3 regions of the Mesorhizobium sp. 8 genome follow, and region 2 is predicted to be linked to each of the others. Evidence: riboswitches for the same ligand, from Rfam matches in the RefSeq annotation. Region 2 holds a riboswitch; each other region holds the start of a gene.
What was found. A riboswitch is a leader RNA that binds a small molecule or an ion and turns the genes downstream of it on or off. The one in region 2 is predicted to bind cobalamin.
Positions count from the first base shown of each region.

Region 1 (7,940 bases), 1.2 Mb from region 2:
GCCCGACATCAGCACCTCGACGCCCCGGTTCTCGACACCCAGCACGTTCTCGAACGGCACCTCGACGTTCTCGAACACCAATTCGCCGGTGTTGGAGCCCCGCATGCCGAGCTTGTCGAGCTTCTGCGCGACCGAAAAGCCCTTCATCGTGCGTTCGATGATGAAGGCGGTGATGCCGCGCGAGCCCATCGTCGGCTCGGTCTTGGCGTAGACCACCAGCGTACCGGCGTCCGGCCCGTTGGTGATCCACATCTTGGTGCCGTTCAGGATGTAGCGGTCGTTGCGTTTGTCGGCACGCAGTTTCATCGACACCACGTCGGACCCAGACCCGCTTTCCGACATGGCGAGCGAGCCGACCGTCTCGCCCGAGCACAGCGAGGGCAGGTACTTTTCTTCTTCTGCGCCGGCGTCGCCCAGCGGTTGATCTGGTTGACGCAGAGGTTGGAATGCGCGCCATAGGAGAGGCCGACCGAAGCAGACGCACGGGAAATCTCCTCGATTGCTACGGTCTGCGCCAGATAGCCCATGCCGGAGCCGCCGAAATCCGGGTCGGCGGTGATGCCGAGCAGGCCGAGCGCGCCCATTTCCTGCCAAAGGTGCATGGGGAACTCGTTGGAGCGGTCGGTCTCGGCCGCCAGCGGCGCGATGCGGTCCTGCGCGAAGCGGCGCACCGTGTCGCGCAACGCCTCGATGTCGGCATCAAGCCCGAAATTCAGCGTGTTAGTATACATGGGGATCCTCCCGCGCCTCGTTTGCGCCGACGAGGCGCATGGTCATCCTGAGATAGGTTTCGGTCACGCCCGCGACGGAAAGCCGTTCATCCGGCCGGAACCAGACGATGACGCCTGTCATCATCTGGATCAAAGCCATGGCGGTCAATTCGATATCGTCGGCTGCGAAGGCGTCTGTCGCCGCGCCGTCGCGCAAGATGGTGCGCAGTTCCTTTTCATAGGTCGTGCGCAGCTTGAGGATACGCGTCAGCCGCTCCGGCGACAGGCTGCGCAACTCCATGTTGGAGACATGCGTGGAGTGCCGCCGTTCGATGTGGAAGGCGATGTGGTTTTCCACGAAGGCCGAAAGCCGCACCCGGGGCAGGGTGCTCGCTGGCCGCGCCTCCTGCCAGGCAGCGAGCAATGCCTGCATGTGTTCCAGCATCAGCGAAAACAGCAGGTCTTCCTTGGTCGGGAAATAGCGGTAGAGCGCGGCCGCCTGCACGCCGACCTCGCCGGCCAGCTGGCGCATCGACATCGCCTCGTAGCCGTGACGTGCGATCAGCGCCGTCGCGGCGTCGCGGATGGCCGCCTCGGTTCTTTCGCCGTCGGACCCTGTCGTGCGCGCCATATCTATCCTCCAGTGTCATTAATAAAACGAACGTTCAATTCTTTCAAGGGGGTGAAGCGCTTCCTTGATGGATGGTGGCTGCCCTTGGTCGGCGCCGGCACATGCAGTCGGCGTCGATGGCTGAGGCGTGGCGGAGTTCGTCGAAAAACGGAGGAGAAGGGAGTTATGCTGCCGGATGCCGGGGCACCGTGCCCTTCCGGCGCAGACCGGCAAAGCCGGCACCGCCCATCGCGACCGCCAGCATGGCGAAGGAGAGCACGCTCGGCGCATGATAAGGCACCGCGGTCCAGTCCGGCCGGATCAGGGTCGCGGTGTTAAAATCCTCGCTGCTGAACTGGCACAGCACGAAAGACGCGCCGTTGCGCACCATGTCCGCGTCGATGCGCGAAACAAGCGCCTCGATATCGGCCTCGAGCGGCGAATTACGATCGTTTATGCCGCGCATGTGGACCAGCAGGGCCTGCGTGGCCGACAGGTAAGCGTGGCTGCACTCGTTGAACGGGCTCGCTTCGTCCCCCAAGCTGCCGGGACGACACCCCACAGGCAATAGGTATACTGGATGTTGCCGAAGGTGAGCAGCCGGCGGAACGTCTCATCGGTGCGGGCTTGCCTCGCGGCAAGGTCGAGGATTTCGCCGCGATATGTGGCGATCACCGCCATCTGTCCGTGGGTGAGGGCGGGAATGGCGATGCCGCTGTCGTCGGAATTGGCGGCGCTGCGGTGCGCTTGCGCCGTTGCTACGGGCAGAAGGACGATCAGAAGGCATGAAAAAGCCGCGGCGCGGACATTAAAGATGGCGCGCCGCGGCATGGTTTCAGTCAGCGGCTGGCCGGGCGCGCTGCTGCAGGCCGGTACCCGGCAAGGCTGCGTTCGGCAAGTGCCCCGAAACCGAGACCGACGACAGTCCAAAGCACCGCATGCAGGCCGAGCGAAGCCGTGCGAAAATACCACAGCAGATCGGCGGGGAAGCCTTCCGGCACCTCGTTGACCGTCGGCAGGGCATATTGCGCAATGGCCACCACTATGATGAAGGCACCGGCAGCAATGATGGAAGCGTTCCAGCCGCCCCGGCTTGCCCACAGGCGTTGCGCAAGGCCGACGGCAGCGACCGCGGCCAGCAACGACACCAGCATCATGACGAAGAACAATTCCGTCCTGGCGCCGATCGTCTCGGGGTTGCCGACTGCCGGCGGGGTCGCCGGATATTTCAGGAACGGCACTGCAACGAGTGTGATGAAGCCGCCGAGCGCCAGCAGGCCCGCCGTGGCACGGGCGCCGAGCCGGCCGATGCGTCCGTAGACATAAGCGAAGGCGAGAGAGAACAGCCCGCCGACCGCCGCGCCGTAGACGACGACGCCGGTGAGCAGGCCGATGCCGGCCTGCGTGGTGCGCGAAACCAGTTCCGGTTCCTCGGCCATCGCCTGGCTGCCGGTGGCCTGTTCGGCTGCCGCCGCCTGTTCCTCAAGCGCGATGGCGCGGTCGACCTGCGGTTCGCCGAAGACGCGGGCGAAGCCGAAAGCGAACAGCCCCGCGATCACCCCGACAATCATGCCGCGGAGCAAAAGAGACCCAACCATGTCGGCAACCCTTTTAGTGGCAGGGGAAACCGAGAAGATGGCGGCCGTCATGCACGAATTCGTGGATGTACATGCCGGAGAACAGCGAGGTGGCGCCTTCCTCGGTGCCGACGAAATAGATCGCGATCAGGAAGAGAAGGCCGCCGAAAATTGCCCACGGCAGGAGTTCCCGAACCGGTATCGGGCGGACATCCGGTGTTGCGATGGCAATGTTGGACATGATTTCCTCTCCTGGGATCCAGCGTCCCGTTGCAAAAATATACAGGGAAGATCTGACTTTCGGCGGGTCAAAAAGCGACAGCCGATCACAGTGGCGCGACCGTGCCGGATTCACACCGGCTTCCACACCTGTATATGCAAAGAACATTATGCCAGTGCGTTGCTGCCTGTCAATGAAAGCCGGTATGGCGACAAATCTGTTCAGGATAGCTGCGATACGTTTCCATGATGCCGGGCGAAAAGGATGCCGAATCGAATGCAGGCGCGTCTCACCCTTATTTGCAGCGGTGTTACACCGGTGGCACGGCATGGCGCCTTTCCAGCCGACGAAGCGCTGGATGACAGGATGCTGGGAATGACCGTCGCGTTGAAGCCGTTGCTGGCGCGAGCCGATCGCATCCTGACCGGTCCGGAACTGCGGGCGAGGCAGACGGCGGAGGCGCTCGGGTTGGTCGCCGCGCCGTCGGAGACGTTACGCGATCAGGATTTCGGCCGCTGGGCCGGCAAGGACATTGCGGAGGTCGGACAGGCCGAACCGCAGGCGCTAGCCGCATGGCTTGGCGATCCGGATGCCGTGCCGGGCGACGGCGAATCGTTTTCAGCGGTGATGGGTCGAGTGGCGGGCTGGCTGGACGACCTGCGTGGCGCACCCGGCCACACGGTCGCCGTCACGCATGCGGCGGTCATTCGGGCGGCTATCCTTGCCGTCATGGGTGCGCCGCCTGCCTGTTTTGCCCGCATCGACGTTACGCCGCTCAGCCTGACCGACCTGCGCGGCGATGGCCGGCGCTGGACCTTGAGGGCAACAGGCTTGATGGCGCGATAAGCTCTTCAGTTGCCGCGTGCGGCCGCCAACACGCCGGGCAGCTCTTCGGCGAAGATGTCCAGTTCGTGGTCGAGGCCGACGCTGACGCGGATGCACCGGTCGAGCACGGGCGCCATTGGCTTGCGAATGAAGACGTCGCGCGACAGCATGCCTTGCATGACCCTGGCTGCGAAGGCGCCGTCGCCACCGCAATCGATGGTGACGAAGTTGGTGCCGGAAGCAAGCGGCTTCAGGCCGTTCTCGTTGGCGATCGAAGCGATACGCTGCCGTCCGGCCGCGACTTTCGCGACGACCTCGGCGAGCCATGCCTGATCGGCAAGCGCCGCTTCGCCGGCCACCTGCGCCATGCGACTGACGCCGTAGTGGTTGCGAATCTTCTCGAAGTCACGAATCACCTGCGCCTCGCCGAAGGCATAGCCGCAGCGGATGCCCGCCAGCCCATAGGCCTTGGAGAAGGTTCGCATGCGGATGAGATTCGGCCGCGACACGTCGATGGCCGGCAGCGCCGAGGCCGGACCGAGTTCGCCATAGGCCTCGTCGAGCACCAGCATGGTGGTTTCGGGAAGTGCGGCGATGAAGCGGTCGATCTCGTCTGCTTCCCACCAGCTTCCCATCGGATTGTCGGGGTTGGAGAGGTAGACCAGCGGCGCCTTTTCCCGACGCACGGCGTCGAGCAGCCCCTCGAGGCTTTCGCGATCCTGTTCGTAGGGGACCGTCACCAGTCGACCGCCGACGCTGGCGACATGGAAATTGAAGGTCGGATACGCGCCGAGCGAGGTGACGACCGCATCGCCTGGCCCGACATACATGCGCGCCACCAGGCCTAGCAGGCCGTCTATGCCTTCGCCGATGACGATGTTCTCCACCCCGACGCCGAGATGAGCGGCGGTAGCCACCTTGAGATCGAAATTGTCGGGGTCGCAATACATCCACTGGTCGCGCGCCACCTCGGCCATGCGCGCGATCACCTTCGGCGAGGGGCCGAAACTCAACTCGTTGGCGCCGATGCGGGCGCGGAAAGGGCGCCCGCGTTCGCGTTCCTGGGCTTCCGGCCCGACGAAGGGGACGGTTTCCGGCAGCGCATCGACGACCGGTGTGAGGGGAGGGCGCTTGGGCATGGCGGTAGACCTGTCGCTTTATCGATTTCGCAGGCCGGCGGGCCTCGGGACAAAGCCTTGCTACAGCGGGCTTTTCGTAGAGGCAAGCGGGTGGGTAATCCACGCCGGCCGTGGCCGCTGTCTTCGCCTTCCTCCGGGCAAGAAAAAACCCGGCGGTTGCCCGCCGGGTTCTCTTTCAAGACAGTAAGCCTGTCTTAGAAGTTGCGCTGGAAGCGGATGACGCCGCCCCAACCGTCTTCACCGGCGAGCGCGCCGTTTTCAGCGACGTTGCCGTACTTGGTGTAGTTGACTTCCGGCTTGATGATGAAGCCGGGAACCAGGCTGTAGGCAACGCCGAGCGAAGCGGCGATGTCCTTGTTCTCGTCATACGAGGCTTCGGCGTAGATCGTGGCCTTCTCGTTGGCCTTGAACGAACCGCCGCCCCAGACGGCCCAGTTGCCGCCCCACGGCTTGTAGTCGTTCCGGGAGACATTATCGTCGGTGCCATAGCCGCCCATGACGAAGAGCGAGAACTGCTCGTTCACGTTGACGTCCAGGCGAGCCTTGGCGGCCCACTCTTCCCACACGCTGTTGTAAGCGGCGACGGCGCTGATGCCGCCCCAGCCCTGCGTGAACTTGGCACCGCCGACGACATGCGGAACATAGCTGTCGATGACGTCGGAGTCATGCTGGCCCTGTTCGAAGCCCAGGATCGCCGAGAAGCCGTTGCCGGCGTCGAAGGTGTAGCTGATCTGGTTGGTGTTGTGGTCGTCGCCGTACTGGATGAACGAGTTGTTGATCGCAGCGCCGGCATAACCGGTCCAATCGGCGAAGATCGAGTCGGCATAGCCGATCATCAGGCCGCCGAGCTTGATGTAGGCGGAGTCGAGCGCCGCCGCACCAGTATTGCCGGAGAAACCAGCGCCATCAACGTCCGTGCCCCAGTTCGCCTTGATGCCGGCGTGGGTCGACAGCGTGCCGTATTCGGTCTCCTGGCCGGTGTCGACGTTCAGGACGATCTTGGTCTCTTTGCTCCAGGTGCCCTGATCGTTGAAGACACCCCTCGAAGCATCAAGCTTGTCGAGGTTCCACTTGCCGTCATAGCCGCTGAACTCGGAACCGACGCTTGCGGTGTAGCGGACATAGCCGCTGATGCGCATGCAGGTCTCGGTGCCCGGGATGTAGAAGTAGCCGGCGCCGTACACGTCGCAGATCTTGACGTATTCAGCGGGCTCCGGCTCGGCGACGACGACTGCGTCGGCGGCGCGCGCACCGGAGACTGCGACCAGAGCCGCAGCGGAGCCGAAAAGAAGGCTCTTGATGTTCATTTTCTGACCTCCAGTCTGAATCGCGGCGTGGGCGTTTATCAGCAGCGGAAGTTTTGTGCGCCCGCATATCGCAAACGCTTGCTACGCTTGGCTTTGCGTGCATGCGAGCCAGCGGAACGGAATCGAAGCGATACAAAACTGAACGAAGAAGAGCTGGTGGCCGGCAGAAGATTTGGACCCGAAGGGCAAGACCGGTCGGGCGCCGGTCGGTCAGGCCACCCTGCGGGTACGTTGAGCAAAGCGAAGAGCACGGCACGAAGCAGGGTGGCGGAGAAGGAGGGACAAAGTCCGAACCCGCAGGGTTCGCAAGCCCGACCGGGCGTCGCGCGCCAGCGCGCCCCATCGGAGCCGTGAGCGAAGCGATTGGCGTGAGATATGGAATTGGCGGAGAGGATGGATTCGAACCCACGAGGCCCTTTTGAGGCCTACGCCCTTAGCAGGGGCGCGCCTTCGACCACTCGGCCACCTCTCCTTAGCGGCGCTGGATAAAGAAAAGGCCCGGCACAATCAAGCCGGGCGCATTGAATAAGCGGCGGCATATCGGGCCATGGCAGTTCGTGCGGCGAATCGGGCCGTCACAGGGGCGGAATCGGGCCGCAGCGCGGCAAAATCCTGGCGCGATACGAGGCGTCCGAGCAATTCCGGGCGCATCCAGGATTCGAATCGTCGGGCGATTCCCGGCAAAAGCCCGGTTCAAAGGCTTCTGCGGCGCTCGATCGGTCGGCCAGAGTTAACGAGACCTTTCCGGCCGTGGCGAAATCGTGTCATTTGTGCAACATCGCCCCCGGATAGCATCCCTGTTGTCGTTTCGCCGGCACGATCCTTGTTGAACGACGCCGACCGATGGGTAATGTCGGGATCGAAGAAGGGGCGCGGTGCGCATCTTTTTCAGTAGTGGGGATGGGGCAGGGAACGCTGTCCTTCAGCAAAGAATACCCAGACCCGTTTTTAAACTTTTGACTGGAGGTCAGAAAATGAACATCAAGAGCCTTCTTTTCGGCTCCGCTGCGGCTCTGGTCGCAGTCTCCGGTGCGCGCGCCGCCGACGCAGTCGTCGTCGCCGAGCCGGAGCCCGCTGAATACGTCAAGATCTGCGACGTGTACGGCGCCGGCTACTTCTACATCCCGGGCACCGAGACCTGCATGCGCATCAGCGGCTACGTCCGCTACACCGCAAGCGTCGGCTCCGAGTTCAGCGGCTATGACGGCAGGTGGGGCCTCGACAAGCTTGATGCTTCGAGGGGTGTCCTCAAGGATCAGGGCACCTGGTCGAAGCAGACCAAGATCGTCCTGAACGTCGACACCGGTCAGGAGACCGAATACGGCACGCTGTCGACCCACGCCGGCATCAACGCTTCCTGGGCCGGTAATGGTAAGACCACCGATGGTGGTGCGGCGCTCGACTCCGCCTACATCAAGCTCGGCGGCCTGATGATCGGCTATGCCGACTCGATCTTCGCCGATTGGACCGGTTATGCCGGCGCTGCGATCAACACTCGTTCATCCAGTACGGCGACGACCACAACACCAACCAGATCAGCTACACCTTCGAC
Region 1 covers NZ_CP040914.1:3,251-11,190, forward strand. The annotation lists partial or broken gene FGU64_RS00025 (isovaleryl-CoA dehydrogenase) at 1-731, opposite strand, end outside; gene FGU64_RS00030 (TetR/AcrR family transcriptional regulator) at 721-1,341, opposite strand; gene FGU64_RS23455 (hypothetical protein) at 1,505-1,861, opposite strand; gene FGU64_RS00040 (CbtA family protein) at 2,160-2,918, opposite strand; gene FGU64_RS00045 (CbtB-domain containing protein) at 2,932-3,138, opposite strand; adenosylcobalamin (AdoCbl) riboswitch at 3,158-3,289, opposite strand; gene FGU64_RS00050 (histidine phosphatase family protein) at 3,493-3,963, shown strand; gene FGU64_RS00055 (pyridoxal phosphate-dependent aminotransferase) at 3,969-5,081, opposite strand; gene FGU64_RS00060 (porin) at 5,276-6,388, opposite strand; tRNA gene FGU64_RS00065 (tRNA-Ser) at 6,771-6,860, opposite strand; partial or broken gene FGU64_RS23795 (porin) at 7,363-7,824, shown strand; gene FGU64_RS23800 (porin) at 7,851-7,940, shown strand, end outside.
Region 1: it holds a riboswitch for cobalamin, as region 2 does, so the genes downstream of both, FGU64_RS00045 (CbtB-domain containing protein) here and FGU64_RS05675 (DUF1636 family protein) in region 2, are expected to answer to the same signal.

Region 2 (11,428 bases):
GCCTCGGCGGCGGGTTTCGGCTTCGGCTTGGCGGGCGCCTTCAGCGAAGGGTTCGTCTCGGCCTTGTCGGTGGAAGGCTTGGCCGCGTTCGACGGCGGAACCTCGGCGGCTTTGGCGGCCGCCTTGGCCTGCTTGTCGCGCGTCGACTTCAGCACAGCCTTCTCGTCTTTCAGCGCGATGAAGCCGCCTTCCGGCGCCGAATAGAAGCGGTCGATCTGCGGCCCCGGCTTGATCGAGGCGCCCTTGCCGGCCTCGAAAGCGTCGATGATCTCAGCCAGGCGCTCGGGCGTCAGGTCCTCGTAGGTATCCTTGAACACCATCACCATCGGCGCGTTGACGCAGGCGCCGAGGCATTCGACCTCCTCCCACGACAGCGTTCCGGCGGCATTGGTGTGGAACTGCTCGTGATGGATCTTGGACCGGCACACGTCCATCAGCTCGCCGGCGCCACGCAGCATGCAGGGCGTCGTGCCGCAGACCTGGATATGCGCGCGCGTGCCGACCGGCTTCAACTGATACTGCGTATAGAAGGTCGCAACCTCGAGCCCGCGGATATAGGGCATGTCGAGCATGTCGCAGACGGACTCGATCGCAGCCTTCGTGACCCAGCCTTCCTGCTCCTGCGCCAGCATCAGGAGCGGGATGATCGCCGACTGCTGCCGGCCCTTCGGATACTTGGCGATCCACTTCTTCGCCGCCGCCGTGTTCGCCTTGTTGAAGGCGAAGCTGGCGGGCTGGACGCTGGCTTCTGCGAGACGACGTACGGACATTTAGCGGTCAACCTCACCGAAAACGATATCGAGGGAGCCGAGCACGGCGGTAACGTCGGCCAGCATGTGGCCGCGGCACAGGAAATCCATCGCCTGCAGATGGGCGAAGCCCGGCGCCCGCAGCTTCACGCGGTACGGCTTGTTGGTGCCGTCGGCCACCAGATAGACGCCGAACTCGCCCTTCGGCGCCTCGACGGCGGCATAGACCTCGCCCGCCGGCACGCGGTAGCCCTCGGTATAGAGCTTGAAGTGATGGATCAGCGATTCCATCGACCGCTTCATCGCCGCGCGCTTGGGCGGCACGACCTTGCCGTCGATGTTGGACACCGGCCCGGTGGATTCCTTGCCGAGCAGCAGGTCGAGGCACTGACGCATGATCTTCGCCGACTGCCGCATCTCTTCCATGCGGATCAGATAGCGGTCGTAGCAGTCGCCGTTCTTGCCGATCGGAACGTCGAAATCCATCTCGGCATAACATTCGTAGGGTTGCGACTTCCGCAGGTCCCAGGCCGCGCCCGAACCGCGCACCATCACGCCGGAGAACCCCCAGGCCCAGGCATCCGCCAGCGACACCACGCCGATGTCGGCGTTGCGCTGCTTGAAGATGCGGTTTTCCGTCAGAAGCTCGTCGAGGTCGTCGATCGATTTCAGGAACGGGTCGATCCAGCGGGCGATATCCTCCAGAAGCTGCTTCGGCAGGTCCTGGTGCACGCCACCCGGCCGGAAATAGGCCGCATGCATGCGCGAACCCGAGGCGCGCTCATAGAACACCATCAGCTTCTCGCGCTCGACGAAGCCCCACAGCGGCGGCGTCAGCGCACCGACGTCCATGGCCTGCGTCGTCACGTTGAGGATATGGCTCATGATGCGGCCGATCTCGGAGTAGAGCACCCGGATCAGCTGCCCGCGCTTCGGCACCTCGATGCCGAGAAGCCGTTCCACGGCGAGACAGTAGGCGTGCTCCTGGTTCATCGGCGCGCAATAGTCGAGCCGGTCGAGATAGGGCACCGCCTGCAGATAGGTCTTGGCCTCCATCAGCTTCTCGGTACCGCGATGCAGGAGCCCGATATGCGGATCGACGCGGTCGACAACCTCGCCGTCGAGCTCCAGCACGAGGCGCAAAACACCATGCGCCGCAGGGTGCTGAGGTCCAAAATTGATGTTGAAGTTGCGTACCGATGTTTCGGCCATGCCGCGCCTCAGTTCGTCTTGGCCTTCTCGTCACCCGGCAGCACGTAGTCGGTGCCTTCCCACGGGGACAAAAAGTCGAAGTTGCGGAATTCCTGCTTCAATTCCACCGGCTCGTAGATCACCCGCTTGGCCTCGTCGTCGTAGCGCACCTCGACGAAGCCGGTGAGCGGGAAGTCCTTGCGCAGCGGATGCCCCTCGAAGCCGTAGTCGGTGAGGATACGCCGGAGGTCCGGATGGCCGGAGAACAGCACGCCGTAGAGGTCGTAGGTCTCGCGCTCGAACCAGTCGGCGCCCGGCCATACGCCGGTGACCGACGGCACCACCGTCTCCTCGTCGGCATGCACCTTGAGGCGGATGCGCAGGTTCTTGGTCGGCGACAAAAGGTGGTAGACCACGTCGAAGCGCTGATCGCGGTAAGGATAGTCGGCGCCCGAAACGTCGATGATCGACACGAAGCGGCACTTCGCATCGTCGCGCAGGAAGGTCGCCGCCTTGACGAGGTCGGCCGGCGCGACCTGCACAGTCAACTCGCCATAGGCGATCACGCTGTCGAGCACGGCTTCGCCGAGCTTTTCGCGCAGGTGGGCGGCCAGGTCGCTGAGAGCTTCGCTCATGGGTCTCACCGCTCGATCGTGCCGGTACGGCGGATCTTCTTCTGCAGAAGAAGAAGGCCGTAGAGCAGCGCTTCCGCGCTCGGCGGGCAGCCGGGTACGTAGATATCCACCGGCACGATGCGGTCGCAGCCGCGTACCACCGAATAGGAATAGTGATAGTAGCCGCCGCCGTTGGCGCACGAGCCCATCGAGATGACGTAGCGCGGCTCCGGCATCTGGTCGTAGACCTTGCGCAGCGCCGGCGCCATCTTGTTGGTCAGGGTGCCGGCGACGATCATCACGTCGGACTGGCGCGGTGAGGCGCGCGGCGCGATGCCGAAGCGCTCGGAATCGTAACGCGGCATCGCCTTGTGGATCATCTCCACCGCGCAGCAGGCGAGGCCGAACGTCATGTACATCAGCGAGCCGGTGCGCGCCCAGGTGATCAGCGCATCGAGCGAGGTGACGAGGAAGCCCTTGTCGGCCAACTCGTTGTTGACCTCGACGAAGAACGGATCGGTCGAGCCGACCGGCTTGCCGGTGGCAGGGTCAAGAATGCCCTTCGGCTGCGGGGCGACGAGCGTGCCGGGGTTCGGGTTCAATCCCATTCCAGCGCTCCCTTCTTCCACTCATAGACGAAGCCGATGGTCAGCACCGCCAAAAATACCATCATCGACCAGAAGCCGAGCATGCCGATCTCGCCGAAGGAAACGGCCCACGGAAACAGGAAAGCGACCTCGAGGTCGAAGATGATGAACAGGATCGACACCAGATAGAAGCGGATGTCGAACTTCATGCGGGCGTCGTCGAAGGAATTGAAGCCGCACTCGTAGGCCGACAGCTTCTCCGGGTCGGGATTGCGGTAGGCAATCAGGAACGGCGCCACGATCAGTGCCAGACCGACGACCATCGCCACCGCTATGAAGATGACGACGGGCAGATAAGAGCCGATGAGTGCGTTCATGCTCCGACTTTCCTTGCGCGGTTACCCCGCTGCAAAAACCTACAGCACGAAACGATGGTCCGGAAGCGCGGCGTTTCACCGCTAAACCGCTTTAAAAAGTCCATGCTGCAACGCGGCGAGGGTTAGCGCAGCGATCCCCCCGAAGCAAGTCAAACATTGGCCAAATTTACGTGCCGTCGCGGCAGATCACGCAAAACCGCACCGAACCGCTCCCGTTTGATTTCCTTCGTATTTTACTCCACTTTTTCTCCTGACACGAATACTGCCGCCGGCCTGTTAGGATGACGGGAATCAAATGGCGGTGAGGCTGCCAGCCAGGCCGGAATTCGGAACGCATGAAGGAAAAAATCTCGCTCGCGGCGGCCCGCCGCATCGCGCTTGCCGCACAGGGTTTCGCCGACGCCGGGCCGGGCATCACACCGGACCGCCGGCACCTCAAACGCGTGCTGGCGCGCACCGGCCTGTTCCAGATCGATTCCGTCGCCGCCGTGGTGCGCGCGCATTACATGCCGCTCTATTCGCGGCTCGGCCCCTACCCCGTTTCGCTGCTGGACGATGCGTCGGTCGGCCGCAAGCGGCTGCTGTTCGAATACTGGGCGCATGAGGCTTCGCTGTTGCCGGTGGAAACCTGGCCGCTGCTGCAATGGCGCATGGAACGGGCGCGTGCCAACGATCCCGCCGAAATCTACAAGGGGCTTGCGGAATGGGCCGACGGCAATCGCACCTTCATCGAGGACATTCACAATGAGGTGAAGACGCGCGGCCCGATCCCGGCGTCCGACATCGAGGGCCACAAGGGCAAGGGCGGCTGGTGGGGGTGGAGCGACGCCAAGGCGGCCTTCGAATGGCTGTTCTGGGCAGGGCTCATCACCACCCATTCGCGACGCGGCTTCGAGCGCTATTACGACCTGCCCGAGCGGGTGCTGCCGAAATCCGTCCTCGACCTGCCGGTGCCCTCGGCGCGCGACGCCCATCGCGAACTGCTCGCCATGTCCGCCCGTGCCCACGGCGTCGGCACCTATGCCTGCCTGCGCGACTATTTCCGTCTCGCGCCCGGGGAGACGAAGACGGCGCTGGACGAACTGGTCGAGGACGGCACACTCAAGCCCGTGCGCGTCGAAGGCTGGAACAGGCCGGCCTTCCTGCATAAGGATGCCAGGATGCCGCGTCGCATCGAGGCGCGCACGCTGCTCGCCCCCTTCGATCCGGTCGTCTTCGAACGCGCCCGCGCCGAGGCGCTGTTCGGCTTCCGCTACCGCATCGAGATCTATACGCCGGCCGAAAAGCGGCAATACGGCTACTACGTCCTGCCCTTCCTGCTCGGCGACCGCATCGTCGCCCGTGTCGACCTGCGCGCCGACCGTCCGGCAAGCGTGCTGCGTGTCCACGCCGCCTATGCGGAAGAGGCCGCGCCCGCCGACACCGCCGCGCATCTCTTCGAGGAATTGCAGCGCATGCAAGGCTGGCTCGGCCTCGAACAGCTGGAGATCATCCCGGCCGGCGATCTTGGCCCGGCATTGCTGGATCTGGCCGGCCAACCCGTCGCCAAAAGGGCCTGACTGTTGTCATCGGGCGCCTGAACCTGTACGCGCTGCGTTTGCCCGCCGGCACATTGTGCCGCCACCATTCCGATCCACATAGATCGCGATGCAGGACGACAGACCAGAGCAGCGCTGGCTTTCAGGATTTGCCTTGCCCGTTTCGGCCGGGCTGCATCTCGTCATCCTCGCACTGCTGATTTTCGGACTGCCGCACTCCCTCCTCAAACCGGAGAAAGACCAGACGGTCAGCGTCGATCTCGTCCCGCCGCCCGAGCAGCCCCCCAAGCCCAAGACGGAGCCTCCCGCACCGAGGCCGGATGCCGAAAAGCCACCTGAAAAGAAAGCCGAACCGCCGCCGCCGCCTCCCCCCGCAAAGGAAACGCCGGTATCTCCAAGCCCGGTCCCCAGCTTCAATCCCGTCGTCCAATACGGCGAAAAGGACAGCGGTCCCAAAAAATCACTCGAAGGAAGCAGCGCCGAGGAAGAAGCGAAGCCTTCGGATATGCAACAACCGCTGGACGAGCAGACCGAGGCCGAAAAGGAAGACACGGAGGCCGACGACTCAGAATCCGAGCTTGCACTGCCGGACGCGGCCGTGACCCCGACCGCCAGGCCGGCTGAGGCGGCGCGACCGAAAGAGACCGCCAAAAAGCCGGGCGCCCCGAAGCTCAGGCAAGCGAAAAAACTGTTCTCGCCGTCGGCGACCGGCAATGCATTGGCGACGACCGCGATAGGCGGTCTGCCACGCAGCGCGCGGGGAGCCACGCTGTGCGTGTCGGAACTGCGCGAGCAGTTACTGCGCAACGTCCCGCCTTACTTTGCCGACCTCCTGCCGTCCTCCCGGCTGGAATCCGGCAACGTGATCGACGTTCCGGGCGTGGCATTCCGCGCCAACGGCCAATGGCGGGACCTGAGCTACCGTTGCGAGGTCGACGCCGACGCGACGAAGGTGGTGTCCTTCGCCTTCCGCATCGGTGAACCGATCCCGCCCGGCGAATGGCAGCGGCGCGGCCTGCCCTCGCGATGAGAGCCGTCCGCGCCGATGAAGCCGACATTGACAGTCAGCTTGCCCACGGCCTAAATCCGCATCGGATGGTCTTCTTCCCCAACAGGAAGAAGCTAAGAGGGAATGCGGTGCGGGATCGCGAGGTTCCAAAGCCGCGGCTGTCCCCGCAACTGTGAGCGACGAGCCCGCGCCGAAAGCCACTGGAATTGTCCGGGAAGGCGGCAAGGGCGGCGACCCGCAAGCCAGGAGACCTGCCGTCCGAATGCAGAATCCGACCGTCCGGCGGGTGTCCCGGACAAGGAGCCCGATTTGGATCGCGACGGCATCTTCCCGGCTGAACCGGCGGCCCCTGTGTCCGAAAGCGAGCGTGACGTCCCAGTCGCGGGCGGAGTCACCATCCTCGTCTGCGCGACCTGCCGCGACGAAACCGGTTCCGACGCCCATCCGCGCGCCGGCAGTCTTCTGGCGCAGGATGCACGGCGTGCCGCAAGCAACGACGCCATAAGCGTGCGCACCGTCGAATGCCTCGGCAACTGCAAGCGCCGGCTGTCGGCCGCACTGCTGCGCGACGGCTGCTGGAGCTACGTCTTCGGCGACCTCGCGCCCGACAGCGGCGCCGATCTCGTCGCCGGCGCCCGGCTTTTCTCGACCTCCACGGACGGTCTGATCCCCTGGCGCGGCCGCCCCGATTCGCTCAAGCGCGGTCTCGTCGCGCGCATCCCTCCCCTTGCTTTCACGAAGGACGTCCCATGACCGCTTCCGCCGCCCGCGTTCCCTGCACTGTCGTCACCGGCTTCCTCGGCGCCGGCAAGACGACGCTGATCCGCCACCTGCTCGAAACGGCCAAGGGCAAGCGGCTGGCGCTAATTGTCAACGAGTTCGGCGATGTCGGCGTCGACGGCGAAATCCTGAAAGGCTGCGGCATCGACACCTGCCCGGAGGAAAACATCGTCGAACTGTCCAACGGCTGCATCTGCTGCACCGTCGCCGACGACTTCGTCCCGGCATTGGACCAGATTCTCGCGCGCACACCGAAGGTCGACCATATCCTCATCGAAACCTCCGGGCTGGCGCTGCCCAAGCCGCTGGTGCAGGCCTTCCAGTGGCCGAGCGTGAAGAGCCGCGTCACCGTCGACGGCGTCGTCGCCGTGGTCGACGGCCCGGCGCTCGCCGCCGGCCAGGTGGCCTCCGACATGGAGGCGCTGGCCGCCCAGCGCGCCGCCGACGACAGCCTCGACCACGACGACCCGGTGGAGGAAGTGTTCGAGGACCAGGTCGCCTGCGCCGATCTCATCATCCTGTCCAAGAGCGACCTGATGGACGGCACGGCATCCGCCAAGGCCAACGCCATCCTGGGCGACCATGTGAAGCCGGCGGTGAAAATCGTGCCGACCTCGCAAGGCAAGGTCGATCCGTCCGTGTTGCTCGGCCTTGCGCTGGCGGTCGAGGACGACATCGAGAACCGCAAGAGCCATCACGACGGGCTGGGCGACCACGAACACGACGACTTCGACACCTTCGTCGTCGAAATCCCGTCGATCACCGTCCCGGACGAACTGGCGAAGCGTGTCGCGGCGGCTGCCGAAGCCGAGAACGTGCTGCGCCTGAAGGGCTTCGTCGAAGTCACCGGCAAGCCGATGCGGCTTCTGGTGCAGGCCGTCGGCCCGCGCGTCAACCACTACTACGACCGCGCCTGGGCGCCCAGCGAGGACAGACGCTCGCGGCTGGTGGTCATCGGCCTCAAGGGCCTGAACCAGCCGGCCATCGAGAAGATACTGGTGGGGTGATGGCGGCAGCCCCCCTCTCCGTCTTGCTTCGCAAGCCACCTCTCCCCCGTTCCGGGGGCGGGGAACTTGACGCCTTTCCTCGCCCCCGCAGCGCGGGGGAGAGGTGTCGAGGCGAAGCCGAGACGGAGAGGGGCCGACGCCCTTCCGACAAAATGGTCAGGCGCTCATGCACATCCTGACCACCACCTCAGCCTCGCTCGACGATATCGCCGAACCGGTCGATCTGCGCCAGCAGCCGGCCGACATGGTGGCGCTGTCCTTCACGGACAGCGACCTTTCGGGGTTGGCGGCAGCATGGAAGCAGGACGCCAATGCCCTGCCCTCGATGCGGCTGGCGGCATTGCGCGACCTGCGCCATCCGATGTCGGTCGATCTCTGGCTGGACAGCGTGGCGGCGCACGCGAAAATCATCCTCGTGCGCATCCTCGGCGGCTACGACTGGTGGCGCTACGGCTGCGACCGGCTGGCCGCACTGGCGCGGGAGAAAGGCATCAGGCTCGCCCTGCTTCCCGGCGAGGACCGTGACGCCGACGCCCGCCTCGCCGAAGCTTCCACCTTGCCGGCCGACGAACTCGCCGGCCTCCTCGGCTATTTCCGGCAAGGCGGCCCCGACAACATGCGCGCACTGGTGCGCCGCATGGCGGCGCTCGCCGGACAGGATATCGAGACGAGTCCACCCGTGGAGGTGCCAAAGGCCGGATATTACGAGCCGGGCGTGGGAGTGGTTCCCCTCCCCCTTGAGGGGGTAAGAGCCCGGTTCGCCGAAGGCGAATTGAAAGCTCCAGCGGAGCTTTCAAAGGGCTCGAACGCCCGAGGCCATAGCCGAGGGCTGGATGTGCCGAGCGAAGCGAGGCGGGAGGGGTCGCCCGCCATAGAGCGAGGGCCATCGCCTGTCCCCCCCTCGATAGTTCATAGGCCCCCTTCCGCCGCCTTCGAAGGCAACTCCCCCTCGAAGGGGGAGGAAAGCCTTATCGTCCCCATCCTCTTTTACCGCTCGATGCTTCTAGCCGCCGACGCCGCCCCCATCGATGCGTTGACACAAGCCCTCCGCGACAAGAGCATGGCGCCGGTACCGATCTTCGTATCCAGCCTCAAGGACTCCGCCTCGCTAGCCTTTGTCGAAGCCGCACTCGCCGAACTCTGCCCCTCGGCGATCGTCACCGCTACGGCTTTCGCTTCCGGTGCAGAACCCGGCGCCGAAACACTGTTCAACCGCGCCGGCGTGCCGGTCTTCCAGGTCATCGTCGCCACAACCAAGCGCGAGGCTTGGCAGACCAACCAGCGCGGCCTCGCCCCCGCCGACCTCGCCATGCACGTCGTCCTGCCGGAACTGGACGGCCGCATCCTCGCCGGTGCGATTTCCTTCAAGGCCGAGGGCGAGGCCGACCCCGCACTCGGCTTCCGCGCCGTCGCCAACCGAGCCGAACCCGACCGCGTCGAACAGGTCGCCGGCCGCATCGCCGCCTTCCTGCGCCTGCAGCGCACGCCGCGCGAGGATCGCCGCGTCGCCGTCCTGATCCCGGACTATCCCAGTGCGCCCGGCCGCACCGGCTATGCCGTCGGGTTGGACGTGCCCGCTTCCGTGCTCGCCATGCTGCACGACCTGAAGGAGGCCGGCTATGCCGTTGAAGGGATTCCGAATTCGCCGCGCGCATTCCTGGAGATGTTGGAGCGGGGCGAGGAGGGCATGGATATTGCCGACTATGCCGCCCATTTCAGTGATTTGCCTGCCGCCGCACGCGAATCCGTCGAGCAGGCCTGGGGTAATATCGACGCTTTGAGCGGCCCCTCATCCGCTGCCGGACCTTCTCCCCGTCGGGAACGGGGAGAAGGAGGAAACTCCAATGCCGGCGCCCCCCTCTCCCCGTCCTTACGGGGAGAGGGTAAGGGTGAGGGGCAATCGCACTTCCCCTTCCGCGCCTTCTCCTTCGGCAATGTCACTGTAGCCCTTGCCCCCGACCGTGGCCGCTCCGAGGACCGCCGTGCCGACTACCATGACCCGACGCTCCCTCCCCGTCACGAACTGGTCGCCTTCGGCCTGTGGCTCCGGAAAAAGCTCGCCGTTCACGCCATCGTCCATGTCGGCGCCCACGGCACACTGGAATGGCTGCCCGGCAAGACCGTAGCACTCGGCCAAAGCTGTTTTCCGGAAATCGTCACCGGGTCCCTGCCGGTCATCTATCCCTTCATCGTCTCCAATCCGGGCGAGGCCGCACAGGCCAAGCGCCGCATCAGTGCCGTCACCCTCGGCCACCTGCCGCCGCCATTGGCGAGCGCTGGCTTGGACGAGAACCAGCAGAAACTGGAGCGGCTGGTCGACGAATATGCACAGGCCGACGGCCTCGACCGCCGCCGCCGCGACCGGCTGGCGAAACTGATTGTCGAGACGGCGCAGGCCACCGGCCTGTCCGCCGAGGCCGGCGTGGCGAGAACAGACGCGCCCGACGAAGCCTTGCGCCGCATCGACGCCTGGCTGTGCGACCTGAAGGATTTCGCCATCAAGGACGGGCTGCACGTCTACGGCCGCGCGACCGAGGGCGAATCCGACCCCCTGCGCCTCGCCAGCGCCGCCGCCGAAAAGCAGAACCTGCTCGCCGCGCTCGACGGCCGCCACATTCCCGCTGGACCGTCCGGCGCGCCCGCGCGCGGCCGCAGCGACGTGCTGCCCACCGGTCGTAACCTCTTCACCGCCGATCCGCGCACCATGCCGACGCCCACCGCCTTCGATCTCGGCAAGGCGGCGGCCGACGAGATCGTCACCTCGTACCTGCAATCCCACGGCGACTGGCCGCGCGCGCTGGTCATCGACCTGTGGGGTTCGGCTTCGCTGCGCACCGGCGGCGAGGAAATCGCGCAGGGGCTGGCGCTGATGGGTTGCCGGCCGCAGTGGAATGCCGCCACCGGCCGCGTCACCGGCATCGAGGTGCTGCCGCCGGCTTCGCTCGGCCGCCCGCGCATCGACGTCACCTGGCGTATTTCCGGCCTGTTCCGCGACATGTTCCCGACCCAGATCGCGCTGATCGACGCCGCCGCCCGCGCCGTCGCCGAACGCGACGAGGACGATTCAGAAAACCCGTTGGCCGCTGCGCGCCGCGCCACCGGCAAGGTCGAGCCGCGCATCTTCGGCTCTTCGCCCGGCACCTACGGCGCCGGGCTGGAAAGCCTGCTCGCAGGCGGGGCCTGGGAGCAGCGAGAGGACCTCGGCCGCGCCTATCTCGATGCCGCCTCGCACGCCTATGGCGGCGCCGAGGGCGATGGAACTGCCGCGCCCGACGCCTTCGCCGGCCGCATCGCCGAGGCGGACCTGCTCGTCCACAGCGGCGACGATCCCGGCCGCGACATCCTCGAAGGTTCGGCCGACGTCGCCTTCATCGGCGGTTTTTCCGCTGCGGTCGCCGCGCTTGGCGGCAAGGCCGATGTCATCGTGCTCGACACCACCCACCCGCTAAAGCCGAAGCCGCGCTCGGTGGCCGAAGCGGTCGGCCGGGTGGTGCGGGCACGCGCCGTCAACAAGCGCTTCATCGACGGCCAGATGCGGCACGGCCCGCGCGGCGCCGCCGAATTCGCCGAGACGGT
Region 2 covers NZ_CP040914.1:1,200,039-1,211,466, forward strand. The annotation lists gene FGU64_RS05640 (NADH-quinone oxidoreductase subunit E) at 1-770, opposite strand, end outside; gene FGU64_RS05645 (NADH-quinone oxidoreductase subunit D) at 771-1,961, opposite strand; gene FGU64_RS05650 (NADH-quinone oxidoreductase subunit C) at 1,970-2,575, opposite strand; gene FGU64_RS05655 (NADH-quinone oxidoreductase subunit B) at 2,581-3,162, opposite strand; gene FGU64_RS05660 (NADH-quinone oxidoreductase subunit A) at 3,153-3,518, opposite strand; gene FGU64_RS05665 (crosslink repair DNA glycosylase YcaQ family protein) at 3,854-5,077, shown strand; gene FGU64_RS05670 (DUF930 domain-containing protein) at 5,166-6,086, shown strand; cobalamin riboswitch at 6,136-6,339, shown strand; gene FGU64_RS05675 (DUF1636 family protein) at 6,417-6,818, shown strand; gene cobW (cobalamin biosynthesis protein CobW) at 6,815-7,852, shown strand; gene cobN (cobaltochelatase subunit CobN) at 8,019-11,428, shown strand, end outside.

Region 3 (11,428 bases), 910 kb from region 2:
CCAGCCGCGCCATCAAGCCGCCCCGTGTCTCTGTCGCGGCGGAGTTCGGAATGGCAAAGCGGGTGAAGCTCAGGCCGGCGTAGATCAGCGGCCTGATGACGAAGGCCAGTAACATCGCGCCGGCGGCGCCGACGCCGGCGGATTCGGTGGGCGTGGCCCAGCCGAAGATGATCGAGCCGAGCACCAGGAAGATGAGCACGAAGGCGGGAACGAGCCCGACCGCGAGCGTGACGGCAAGCCCGCTCCATGAGACCGTGCCCGGCAGACGTTTGGGAGGTGGCGCCATGTCCGGCCGGAACAAGCAGATGAGCAGGATATAGGCGAGATAGAGGCCGCCGAGCAGCAGGCCGGGCACGAAGGCGGTCATGAACATGACCCCGACCGACCGCGACAAGAGGTCGGCAATGACAATGAGCATGATGGAGGGCGGGATGAGGATGCCGAGCGTTCCCGACGAGGCGATGGTGCCTGTCGCCAGGCGGACCGAATAGCGTTGGTCGAGCATGACGGGCAATGCCAGCATACTCATCATGACGACCGAGGCGCCAACGATGCCGGTGGCCGCCGCGAGGATGATGCCGAGCAGCGTCACCGCCAGCGCCAGGCCGCCGGGCACGCGACCCAGCACCAGTTGCAGGCTGTTCAGCATGTCTTTGGCGACGCCGCTACGCTCCAGCATGATGCCCATGAAAACGAACAGCGGTATCGTCGTCAGGACGAGGTTTTCCGCAGCACCCGCCCACATGCGCGTGGTGATTGTGTAGAGCTGGATGGGGATCAGCACTCCGGTCAGGATACCGGTGAAGGCGAAGGCGATGCCGACGCCGCCAAGAACGAAGGCGACCGGGAAGCCAGAAAACAGCAGGATCGCCATCGCCAGAAACATGAACAGCGGCAGGTATTCCAGGGACAAGGCCATCAGCGCGCTCCTGCGTTCGCGGTGGTATCGCTGCCGGCAGAAGACAGGATGGTGTTCAAGCTCACGATGATCCTGCTGATGCCTGCGAGGGCGAGCAGGTAGATGCCGAGAGGCAGCATCGCCTTGATGGCGAAGCGGTAGGGCAGGCCGTCGACGGACTGCGAGACTTCGTGGCGGATATAGGACGTCCAGGCGAAGTGGGTGGCGTGATAGCCGACTACGATGCAGAACGGCATCAAGAGCAACAGGCAGCCGAGAAGCTCGATCCAGGCCTGCTTGCGTTCGGACAGCCGCTCGCGCACCAGGTCGATGCGGACGTGGACGTTCTTCACGTAGGCGAGGCCGAGATAGAGCATGATGAGGACGGTGTGCAGGTGCCACTCGCCCTCCTGCAACTGGGTCGACCCGATGTTCATGAAGCGCCGCGTCACCACGTCGAAGATGACCACGCCAATCAGCCCGAGAAGCGCGAGCGATCCGATGCGGCCAAGCCGCTCGAGCAAAGTGTCGATGGCACGGCTGAGCGCCATTAGCGTTGACATGGTTCTCCTCCCCAGGACCACAAGCGACCGGAACCACAAGCGAATGCACTCTTGTCGATCGGTACAGGATTCGTTAATAACAGATGTTTTTGCTATTTTGCAATAGTCGCCGATTGGTGAACACTTCTGACTGCATCCCCACTCGCAGAAGCGATGCAGTCGCAACCGAAGCGGCACCAGACGCGTTGAACGGAGAACAGGACGAAATGTCAAAGGCATTTGCCTCGCAAAACGATTCCACGGACAAGGCGATTTCCTTCAGCGAGGTCGGGAAGGGCCTTTGGGCTTTCACCGCCGAGGGCGATCCCAATACCGGCGTCATCATCGGCGACGACGCGGTGATGATCGTCGATGCGCAGGCGACGCCGCAGCTGGCCGGCAAGGTTATCGAGAAGATCCGCGGCGTTACCGACAAGCCCATCCGCTACGTGGTGCTGTCGCATTATCATGCCGTGCGCGTTTTGGGCGCTTCCGCTTACCGGGCCGATCATGTGGTGATGTCCGATACCGCGCGGTCGATGGTCGTGGAACGTGGCCAGGAGGACTGGGATTCGGAATTCCAGCGCTTCCCCCGCCTTTTCCGCGGCCATGAGAGCATTCCCGGCCTGACATGGCCGACGATGACGTTCGGGGGCCGGATGAGCATCTATCTCGGCAAGAGGCGCGTCGACCTGATGCACCTCGGTCGCGCCCATACGGCGGGCGATATCGTCGCCCATGTGCCCGACCAGAACGTCATGTTCACCGGAGACATCGTCGAATACCATTCCGCCTGCTATTGCGGCGACGGCCATTTCTCCGACTGGGCCGGGACCATCGATGCCATCGGAGCCTTCGACCCGGATGCAATCGTACCCGGTCGCGGCGATGCGCTGGTAGGTTCGCGCATGGTCGGCGAGGCGCTCGATAACACCAAGGATTTCATTCGCTCGACTTTCGAGCCGATCGCGCGGGTTGCGCGCGGCGGCGGCTCGCTGAAGGAGGCCTGGGACGCCTGCCGGGCCGAGTGCGATCCCAAATTCTCGACCTATGCGATCTACGAGCACTGCCTACCCTTCAACGTCGCTCGGGCTTACGACGAAGCCCTAGGGATCGACACGCCGCGCATCTGGACCGCCGAGCGCGACCTTCGGGTCTGGGAGCAATTGAACGGTTAGAGCGAAATGCCGTTTCCCTGTATCGGTATTTCGCTCTAACCATTTGTTTTTGAAGCATGATGTTTTCCGAAAAGTCTGCAACTTTTCGGCATCATGCTTTAGGACAACCGTCGACGGCCTGGATCTGAGAGCCGCGTTCGCCGATTTGAAGACGCTGCTTGCAGAGAGAATTGAAGGCGCGGTTATCCGCGGCCTGGCATCGTCCAGTGGCAGGATGCGGAAGCTGAGGCCGGCGGAACCGACCGCACCAGTTCCGAGAAGAAGTTCCGGCAACTCCAGGCCTGGGGCTATCCGGCCGAGATGCTGCCGGCGCAGGAGTTGCGGCGGCTTGAGCCGGATATCGATCCCGAAGCTTATGGCGAGCGTCCAGTCATCCTCTACCCCAACGACGGCTGGTGCTACGCCACCTCGGGCGTCTCGCCGGCGTTCGGCTGCCGCTCCACGAGGCCGGCGTTGCCGTATTCTCGGCCCTGTACGGCGAGGACATGGCATCTGCCAACGATTTGCTGGACGACATCGTGTCAGGCTCTCCGGAGCACTTCCATGATCTTTGCCGGCACGGCTTCGAACGTATTTCTCACAATCGATGACAGGAGGTCAGCGTATGGCCCAGGGACGGCATTTCCTCCAGATTCCAGGACCCAGTCCGGTTCCGGATCGCATCTTGCGGGCTATCGGCATGCCCGTTCTGGACCATCGCGGGCCGGACTTCGGCAAACTGGGCCACGAGGTTCTGGAGGGATGCAAAGCCGTGTTCCAGACATCCGGGCCTGTCATCACCTATCCAGGCTCCGGAACCGGAGCCTGGGAAGCCGCGATCGTCAACACGCTTTCGCCCGGCGACCGGGTGCTGATGGCCGAGACGGGGCATTTCGCATCGCTATGGTGCAAAATGGCGCGCCGCTGGGGAATAGAGGTCGAATTCCTGCCCGGGGACTGGCGCCGCGGCGCGGAGCCGGAACGCATCGAGGCCGTGCTGGCGGAGGACCGGGTGCACGCGATCAAGGCCGTCATGGTCGTGCACAACGAGACCTCGACGGGCGCCACCAGCCGGATAGCGGATATTCGCAAGGCCATGGATGCGGCCAGCCATCCGGCTCTCTTCCTGGTCGATTCCATATCCGGTCTCGGATCGGCGGACCTGCGCCATGATGAATGGGGGATCGACGTCACCGTGAGCTGTTCGCAGAAGGGGCTCATGCTGCCGCCGGGGCTCGGCTTCAACGCAGTGTCACAGAAAGCGATCGCCGCATCGCGGGAAAGCCGCTTGCCTCGTTCCTACTGGGATTGGAACGATATGCTCGGGCCCAACAACACCGGCTTCTTTCCCTATACGCCCGCCACCAACATGCGGCTTGCGCGAAGCCTTGGCCATGCTGCAGGAAGAGGGACTGCAAGCCGTCTTCGCCCGCCACAAGCGCCTGGCGGCGGCCGCCCGCGCGGCCGTGCACAACTGGGGGTTCGACATACAATGCCAGGACGAGCGGGAGCATTCGCCTGTCCTAACCGCCGTCGTCATGCCCGAGGGGCACGATGCGGACCGGTTCCGGAAGGCGGTTCTCGACAGTTGCAATATGTCTCTGGGAGCAGGCCTGGGGAAGGTCGCGGGCCGGGTTTTCCGCATCGGGCATCTCGGAGAGGCCAACGACCTGACGTTGATGGCCGCGCTGGCCGGTGTCGAGATGGGGCTTTCGCTTTGCCAGGTTCCGTATCGCAAGGGCGGCCTGGACGCCGCATCGACGGTACTGGCCAATACGGTCCCGTCATAACCGGCTATAGTTTCGGCGCATGGTTCACCGGCGGGTTGCGTGACCGTCGTCGGGGTGCTGGCCTCGTGTCGATCCTGTCGGGGAGCTATCGCTGTCGTGAATGCGCTTTTGGCTCTGTGGCCTAGTTCTCGACCCGATGGCAATCGCGATGGCGACGCCATCGTCGATCATCTGAGGACGCCATTCGTCGCCTGCCGCGGGCTGCTATCTCAACACCGGATCGGGATTCGCACGCGACAGATTCGAGAAGGACCCCGAAAACAAGGGAAAACTCTACGTGAATGGGCTCTTCTCGCTGTCGCGCCACGTCAACTTTTTCGGCGATATCCTTTGGGTCAGCGCTTACGCAATTGTCGCTCACACCGTCTGGGCCGCCCTCATTCCGATCTACACGCTTTGTTTCTTTGGCTTTTTCAATGCGCCGGCGCTCGATCGACACCTCGCTGACCACTACGGCAAGCAATACACGGTTTATGCGGCACGCACCAAAATGCTGATCCCGTTCGTCTGGTGATCCGGTGTCAGGGATGCAACGATTTATCTCTCGGCAAGACCAAGAGGAGGCTGCTCGGCAATCCACGCCTTTGCGCCGAACGTGATAGCATCGTAAGTGGCGCGCCCGACAGCAGATCCAATGTCGGTGTGCAAACCTGCGAATTGTTCTTCCGGATTCCCGGCAGGTGCGGCGACAACGATGCAGTCGGTGCCGGTGCCGGTCACGACTTCGCCATGTGGTTTCCATTCCAGCTCAACGAGCGCGACTGTGCGAGCCTGCGCCGCGATCGAAACCGTTTCCACGAACGCCGCCTGCGACAACGGCCGGTCGACATGGACGAGCAGGTTGATCGTTCCCGCGCGATCGTGGAGCGCCGGTGCCGAGCCGACGCGCGCCGCATTGCCAAGCCCCACCGTGGCAAGGCAGGTGGCGGCGGCGAGCCCGACCGATGCTTCCGCGACATGATGTTTGCGGATATCGCGCGAGGTCATGAGATGCACCGCGTCATCCAATCCCGCAGCCGACATCCGGTCCCTCAGGAACTGGACCGGGTCGAGGCCGAGCGGCAGGTCGTCGTCTCTGACGTGCAGCCACGCGACGCTGTTGGCTGAGGTGAAGCCCGGCCGGGTGAGCGACCAGCTCAGCATTGCGTGAGGCCGCGTGAACTCGGCTACAAGGATTGGGCTGTCGCACCGGATCGAGAAGGCTTTCATCGGGCATCTCTCACATGTTGAGATTCCGCGGACAAGACTCGGGACCGACTACGTCTGTCCTTTGCCGCCGGAACAGAAGCGGACGGGAAAGGGGCGTTCGTGACATGGCGGGAGTTCGCCGTTGACAGCGCCTTCCATCGATCGGTAAGGGTTCCCCTGGAGCCGGTTCCGTCGCGAGACGGATGAAAAGGGAACACGGTGAGGCTGGCGACAGCCAAATCCGCGACTGCCCCCGCAACTGTAACCGTAGAGCCTCCAACCCACATGCCACTGGTCAGCCTCGCTGACCGGGAAGGCGGACGGGGGCGACGACACGGAAGTCAGGAGACCTGCCTGTTCCAGTCACCCATGCTTGACCACGAGGGGTGGGCAGGCGCGGCCGTCCGTTGCGGTGACACAGTCTGGTGTTGCCGCATGCGGGCGGGCGGAGCGTTGTCCTGTAACGTCCCTGATCCCGGTCCACTTGCGGTTTTTGAAACCGGCATGATGCCGTCGTGCCTTTGAGCCGTTTGGGGGGCAGATTTGAGAAGATTTCTTATTGCGGCTGGGGCGCTGTCTTCGGCCATTTCCACGCAATCGCTGGCGCAGGACGCCCCGACCTCCGGGCCGACACTGCTCGAGCCCATCTACATCAGCACGCCGCTCCGGCGCGAGAGTCCGCTGGTGCGTTCGACTTCGTCGGTGACGGTCATCGATGAAGCCGAGATCAAGAAGTCGGCCGCACCGGACTTGCCGAGCCTGCTCCGGTCATATCCGGGCGTTTCGGTGAGCACCAATGGCGGCATGGGTTCGATTGCCAGCGTTTCGGTGCGGGGAACCAAGACGAGCCAGACGCTGATCCTGGTCAACGGCGTGCGCATTGCGTCCGCTACGTCGGGTGGCGCATCCATCTTCAACATCCCGCTGGATTCGGTGGAGCGCATCGAGATCGCCAAGGGCGCACACTCGGCGCAATACGGCTCCGACGCCATCGGCGGCGTCGTCAACATCATCACCAGACAGGGCGGCTCCTGTGGGGACGACCGCAAAGTCTGCGGCAGCGCGACGGTTGGTGTCATGAACCCGTGGGGTGGCTACACGTCCGGCAACGTGCGGGGCGAGGCTGACGGCCTGACCTATTCGGCCGGCGCCAGCATCATCGGCACGCAAGGCTACGATTTCACCACGCCGGACGCGCCATGGGGTATCCACGAATCCGGCGACAACGGCTTTCTGCAAGGTTCGGCGAACATGTCGATCGCCAGGGATTTCGACTGGGGCCGCATCTATGGCGATGCCCTGGTGGCGCGCGGCAGAACCCGCTACGACAACGCCTTTCCCCTCGACAACCAGCAGTATACCACCACCTTCACCGGCAAGATCGGCACCCGCATCGACCATTCCGAGGACTGGTCCTCGACGGTCGAGCTCTATTCCGGCATCGACAATCAGAGGAACTTCCGCAAGGATCAGCCGGGCGACAGCCGCTTCGATACGAGCCGCTACGGCGTCTTCGCCTCGACCGAAAAGAGTTTCGACACCGGCGGCGTGAAGAACGTCGTCACCGGCGGCGTCGAATCCTATCGAGAAAAGGTGGATTCCACCGTCGACTACGACGTCAACGCTCGCACCGTCTCGTCGGTGTTCGGCCAGTATTCAGCTGAATACGAGGCGCTGCGCATCGACAGCGGCATCCGCTACGACGACAACAGCCAGTTCGGCGGCGTGACCACCTACAATATCGGCGCCAGCTATGAAATCACGCCCGACCTGACCCTGCGATCCTCCTATGCGACGGGCTACAGGGCGCCGACCTTCAACGACCTCTATTATCCGTCGTTCCCAGGCTTTCCGCCGGCGTCGAACCCGAACCTGAAGCCGGAGAAGTCGCGCTCCTGGGAAGCCGGCCTCAACTGGCGGATGGGAGCCGACACGACGGTGGACGTCGCCTTCTACCAGACGATGCTGACCGACGCGATCACGCTCGACCAGAACTTCACGCCCGTCAATGTGGGCCGTGCCCGGATCACCGGCTTTGAGACCGAGCTTTCGCACCGTTTCTCCGACGAATGGAGCGGCAGGGTATCGCTCGATTTGCGCCGGCCGATCGACCGCGACACGGGCAAATATCTGGTCAACAGCGACCGCTTCAAGGCGACGGCGGAAGTCACCTACAGTCCGGCCGAGCGGTTGGACCTGACGGCCAAGGTGCTCTATGGCGCCAGCCGCTACATCTACGATTTCACGCATGAAAGGCTGCCGGACTACGTCACCGCCGACTTCACCGCGCTCTACACCATCGATGCCAGTTCGAGGCTGAAATTCGCCGTCGAGAACATCTTCGACGAGCAATACCAGACCAATCTCGGCTATCGCGCGCCGGGACGGACTTTCGACTTGAGCTTTACGAGGACGTTCTGACGCTCCATGAACGGGGCCGCGCTGTTGGGCGCGGCCTTGAAAGGATGATGATGCCGGAAACAAGGAAAGGTCGAGCGCTGTTCGCCCCGCTGGCGGCGATGCTGGCAATCGCCCACCCTGCGTTTCCTGCGGCTGCGGCGTCCATGCCGCGGCGTGTCGTTTCGATGAACCTGTGCACCGACCAGATGGCGATGCTGGTCGCGGAGCCCGGCCAGTTGCATTCCGTGTCCTTCCTGGCCGCTGATCCCGTCTCCTCGGTGATGGCGCCGCAGGCCGGCCGCTATGCGGTCAATCACGGACAGGCAGAGGAGATCTTCCTCATGCAACCCGATCTGGTGCTGGCGGGGACCTATACGGCCGGCGCGACCGTCGACTTGCTGCGCCGGCTGGGAATCCGGGTCGAGCAGTTCGCCCCCGAAAATTCCTTCGACGATATCCGCGCCAGCCTCAGGCGCATGGGCGACGTGCTCGGCCAGCCGCAGCGCGCCGAGCAATTGATCGCCGACCTCGATGGGCGGCTGGCGGCGGTGAAGGTCGGCGACCACGCCGGCATGACCGCCGCGATCTACTACGCCAACAATTATACGTCCGGTAGCGGCACGCTGATCGACGACGTGATGACGAAGGCGGGGTTGGTCAACATCGCGACGAAGTTCGGTTTTGCCGGCATGGAACGCCTGCCGCTGGAACTGCTGGTGCTGTCCGATCCGGATCTTCTTGTCACCGCCGACCGGAATTATTCGGCGCCGGCGCTGGCGCAACAGGGGTTCGAGCATCCGGCTTTCCGGGCGCAGGCGGCGCTGAGCGGCGCGGTCGATATCGCCTCGCGCTACACGATCTGCGGCGCGCCGTTCACCGTCGAGGCGGTGCGGCTGTTGTCGCAGGGCGCTGATGCCCGCAAGGCGTCTCCGAAATGAGCGACACCCGCCGCTACCATATGGCGCTGGGCCTTCTGTACGCGGCGACGCTCATCCTGTTTTGCCTGTCGCTTCTGGTCGGGCCGGCCGGCATCGGCTTTTTCGACAGCCTGTCGGCGCTGTTTTCGGAGCGGCGCGACGCCATCGCGCTCATCATGCGGGAAATCCGCCTGCCGCGCGCGCTGCTCGGTCTGATGGTCGGCGCGACGCTCGGCCTGTCGGGCGCTGTGCTGCAAGGCTATCTGCGCAACCCGTTGGCCGAGCCCGCGCTGATCGGCGTCAGCGCTTCGGCTTCGCTGGGCGCCGTGCTTGCCATCTATACGGGGCTGAGCACGGTTTTTCCGCTGGCGCTGCCGCTGGCGGCACTGGCCGCGTCCGTGGTAGCCGTCGTCGTCGTGCAGGCGATGGCCGGGGGGCGCGGCAGCGTGCTGACCCTGATCCTCGCCGGCGTCGCCGTCTCCAGCTTCGCCGGCGCCATGACCTCGCTGGCGCTCAACCTGTCGCCCAATCCCTTCGCCGCGCTGGAGATCATGTTCTGGATGCTCGGCTCGCTGACCGACCGTTCGATGACGCATGTGTGGCTGGCGCTGCCCTTCATGCTGGCGGGCTGGGCGGCGCTGCTGACGCTCGGTCGCGCTCTGGACGCCCTGACGCTGGGCGGCGATACCGCCGCCAGCCTCGGCATCGACATGCGCCGCGTACAGTTCCTCGCCGTGTTCGGCACCGCCGCCTCGGTCGGAGCGGCGACGGCGGTCAGCGGCGCCATCGGCTTCGTCGGACTGGTCGTGCCGCATCTTTTGCGGCCGCTGACAGGCGGGCGACCGTCGCGCCTTTTGCCGGCCAGCGCGCTGGGCGGCGCCTCGGTGGTTCTGGCCGCCGATATATTGGTGCGCGTCGTCGCGCCGGAGCGCGACCTGAAGCTCGGCGTGCTGACGGCCATCGTCGGCGCACCGTTCTTCCTCTGGCTGGTCTGGCGCGAGCGGAGGAAGGTGGCATGACGCTGCTCTCTGTTGCGCATCTTTCGGCCGCGCTCGGCGGCAGGCCCGTCCTGCACGACATCTCGTTCGCCGTCGGGCCGGGCGAACTGGTCGGCCTCATCGGGCCCAACGGGGCGGGTAAGTCGACGCTGCTGCGCGCCGTCATGGGGCTGACGCCGGCCACCGGCGGCATCGTTCTCGACGGCGAGGACGGGCGCGTGCTGACGGCAGCCCGGCGTGCCTTGAAAGTAGCCTTCGTGGCGCAGAACCGCGACGTCGCCTGGGCGATGTCGGTTGAAGCGCTGGTGGCGCTCGGCCGGCTGCCGCACCTGCCGCGCCTGTCGCCGTTGCGGGCGGCCGACCGCGCCGCCGTCGATACCGCCATGCGCATGATGGACGTCGAGGCTTATCGTGAGCGCCAGGCGACGGCGCTTTCGGGCGGCGAACTGGCGCGCGTGCTGGCCGCCCGTGCGCTGGCGCAGGAAACGCCGCTTCTGCTGGCCGACGAGCCTGCCGCAGGCCTCGATCCGGCGCACCAGATCGGCCTCATGCGGGCATTCCGGTCACTTGCGGAGCAGGGGCGCAGCGTCGTCGTCTCGACGCACGACCTCGCCCTCGCGGCGCGAAGCTGCACGCGCTTGATCCTCCTCGACCGCGGGCGCGTGGTGGCAGACGGGACGCCGGAGGCTGTCGTGACCGCCGACAACCTCCAGTCGGTTTATCGCGTCAGGGCCTATTTCGGCGAAGTCGAGGGCCGCATGATCGTGCTCCCCCTCGATCTTTCAGAGCGAACCTGAAAGATCGCGACACGCTTCAGCTGTCTGCCTTTCCTTCACGCCAATAGGCAACGGCCAGCTGCTCGCCGGACGAAAGACCGACCGTGTCACGCCAATGGCGGCGGATGGCCTGGATTTCATCGAATTCGGCGCCTGCCCAGCAGAACCGCGTGCGGTCACGGGGAATGTCGATTGCCAGGACGGTGGAGGTAAAATCGGCCGAGCCGGACCGGCGGTCCAGCCGTTCGACCCGGAAGCCGGGCGGATGGCGCAGCGCGATCGCGTCGGCGGTCTTGTCGGCGACCAGAACGACGATGCCTGCAGCCGTCACCGGCAGGCCTTCCAGGATACGGGCTATCGCCGGCAGCGCGGTTTCGTCGCCTGCCAGCAGCATCCAGTCGGCTTGCTTGGCGCTGCGGCCGCCGGGGCCAGCCATGCCGATGCGCATGCCGGGCGCGGCTCCCTTCGCCCAATCGCTGCCCGGCCCGGCCGCCTCGTGAATCACGAAGTCTATGTCGAGGGTTCCGGCGTCGGTGTTGATGCGGCGGATCGTGTATTTGCGCACCGCCGGTTTTCGCTCCTCCGGCGCCGGCTGCACCAGCCCGTCGGCGCCGCGCACCGGCCAAAGCGGTTCCTGGCCCGGCGGCGGGAAGAACAGCCGTACATGCAGGTCTTCGCCCGTGTCGAAGCGGTCGAGATCCTCGCCTTTCAGCGATATCCGGCGCATTTGCGGCGTCAGGTCTTCAACGCGGGTCACCACCA
Region 3 covers NZ_CP040914.1:2,109,472-2,120,899, reverse strand. The annotation lists gene FGU64_RS10270 (TRAP transporter large permease subunit) at 1-919, opposite strand, end outside; gene FGU64_RS10265 (TRAP transporter small permease subunit) at 919-1,461, opposite strand; gene FGU64_RS10260 (MBL fold metallo-hydrolase) at 1,668-2,618, shown strand; partial or broken gene FGU64_RS10255 (aminotransferase class V-fold PLP-dependent enzyme) at 3,223-4,387, shown strand; gene FGU64_RS10250 (DUF1295 domain-containing protein) at 4,665-4,901, shown strand; gene FGU64_RS10245 (adenosylcobinamide amidohydrolase) at 4,925-5,596, opposite strand; cobalamin riboswitch at 5,743-5,948, shown strand; gene FGU64_RS10240 (TonB-dependent receptor) at 6,119-7,996, shown strand; gene FGU64_RS10235 (ABC transporter substrate-binding protein) at 8,044-8,913, shown strand; gene FGU64_RS10230 (iron ABC transporter permease) at 8,910-9,911, shown strand; gene FGU64_RS10225 (ABC transporter ATP-binding protein) at 9,908-10,687, shown strand; gene FGU64_RS10220 (siderophore-interacting protein) at 10,704-11,428, opposite strand, start outside.
Region 3: it holds a riboswitch for cobalamin, as region 2 does, so the genes downstream of both, FGU64_RS10240 (TonB-dependent receptor) here and FGU64_RS05675 (DUF1636 family protein) in region 2, are expected to answer to the same signal.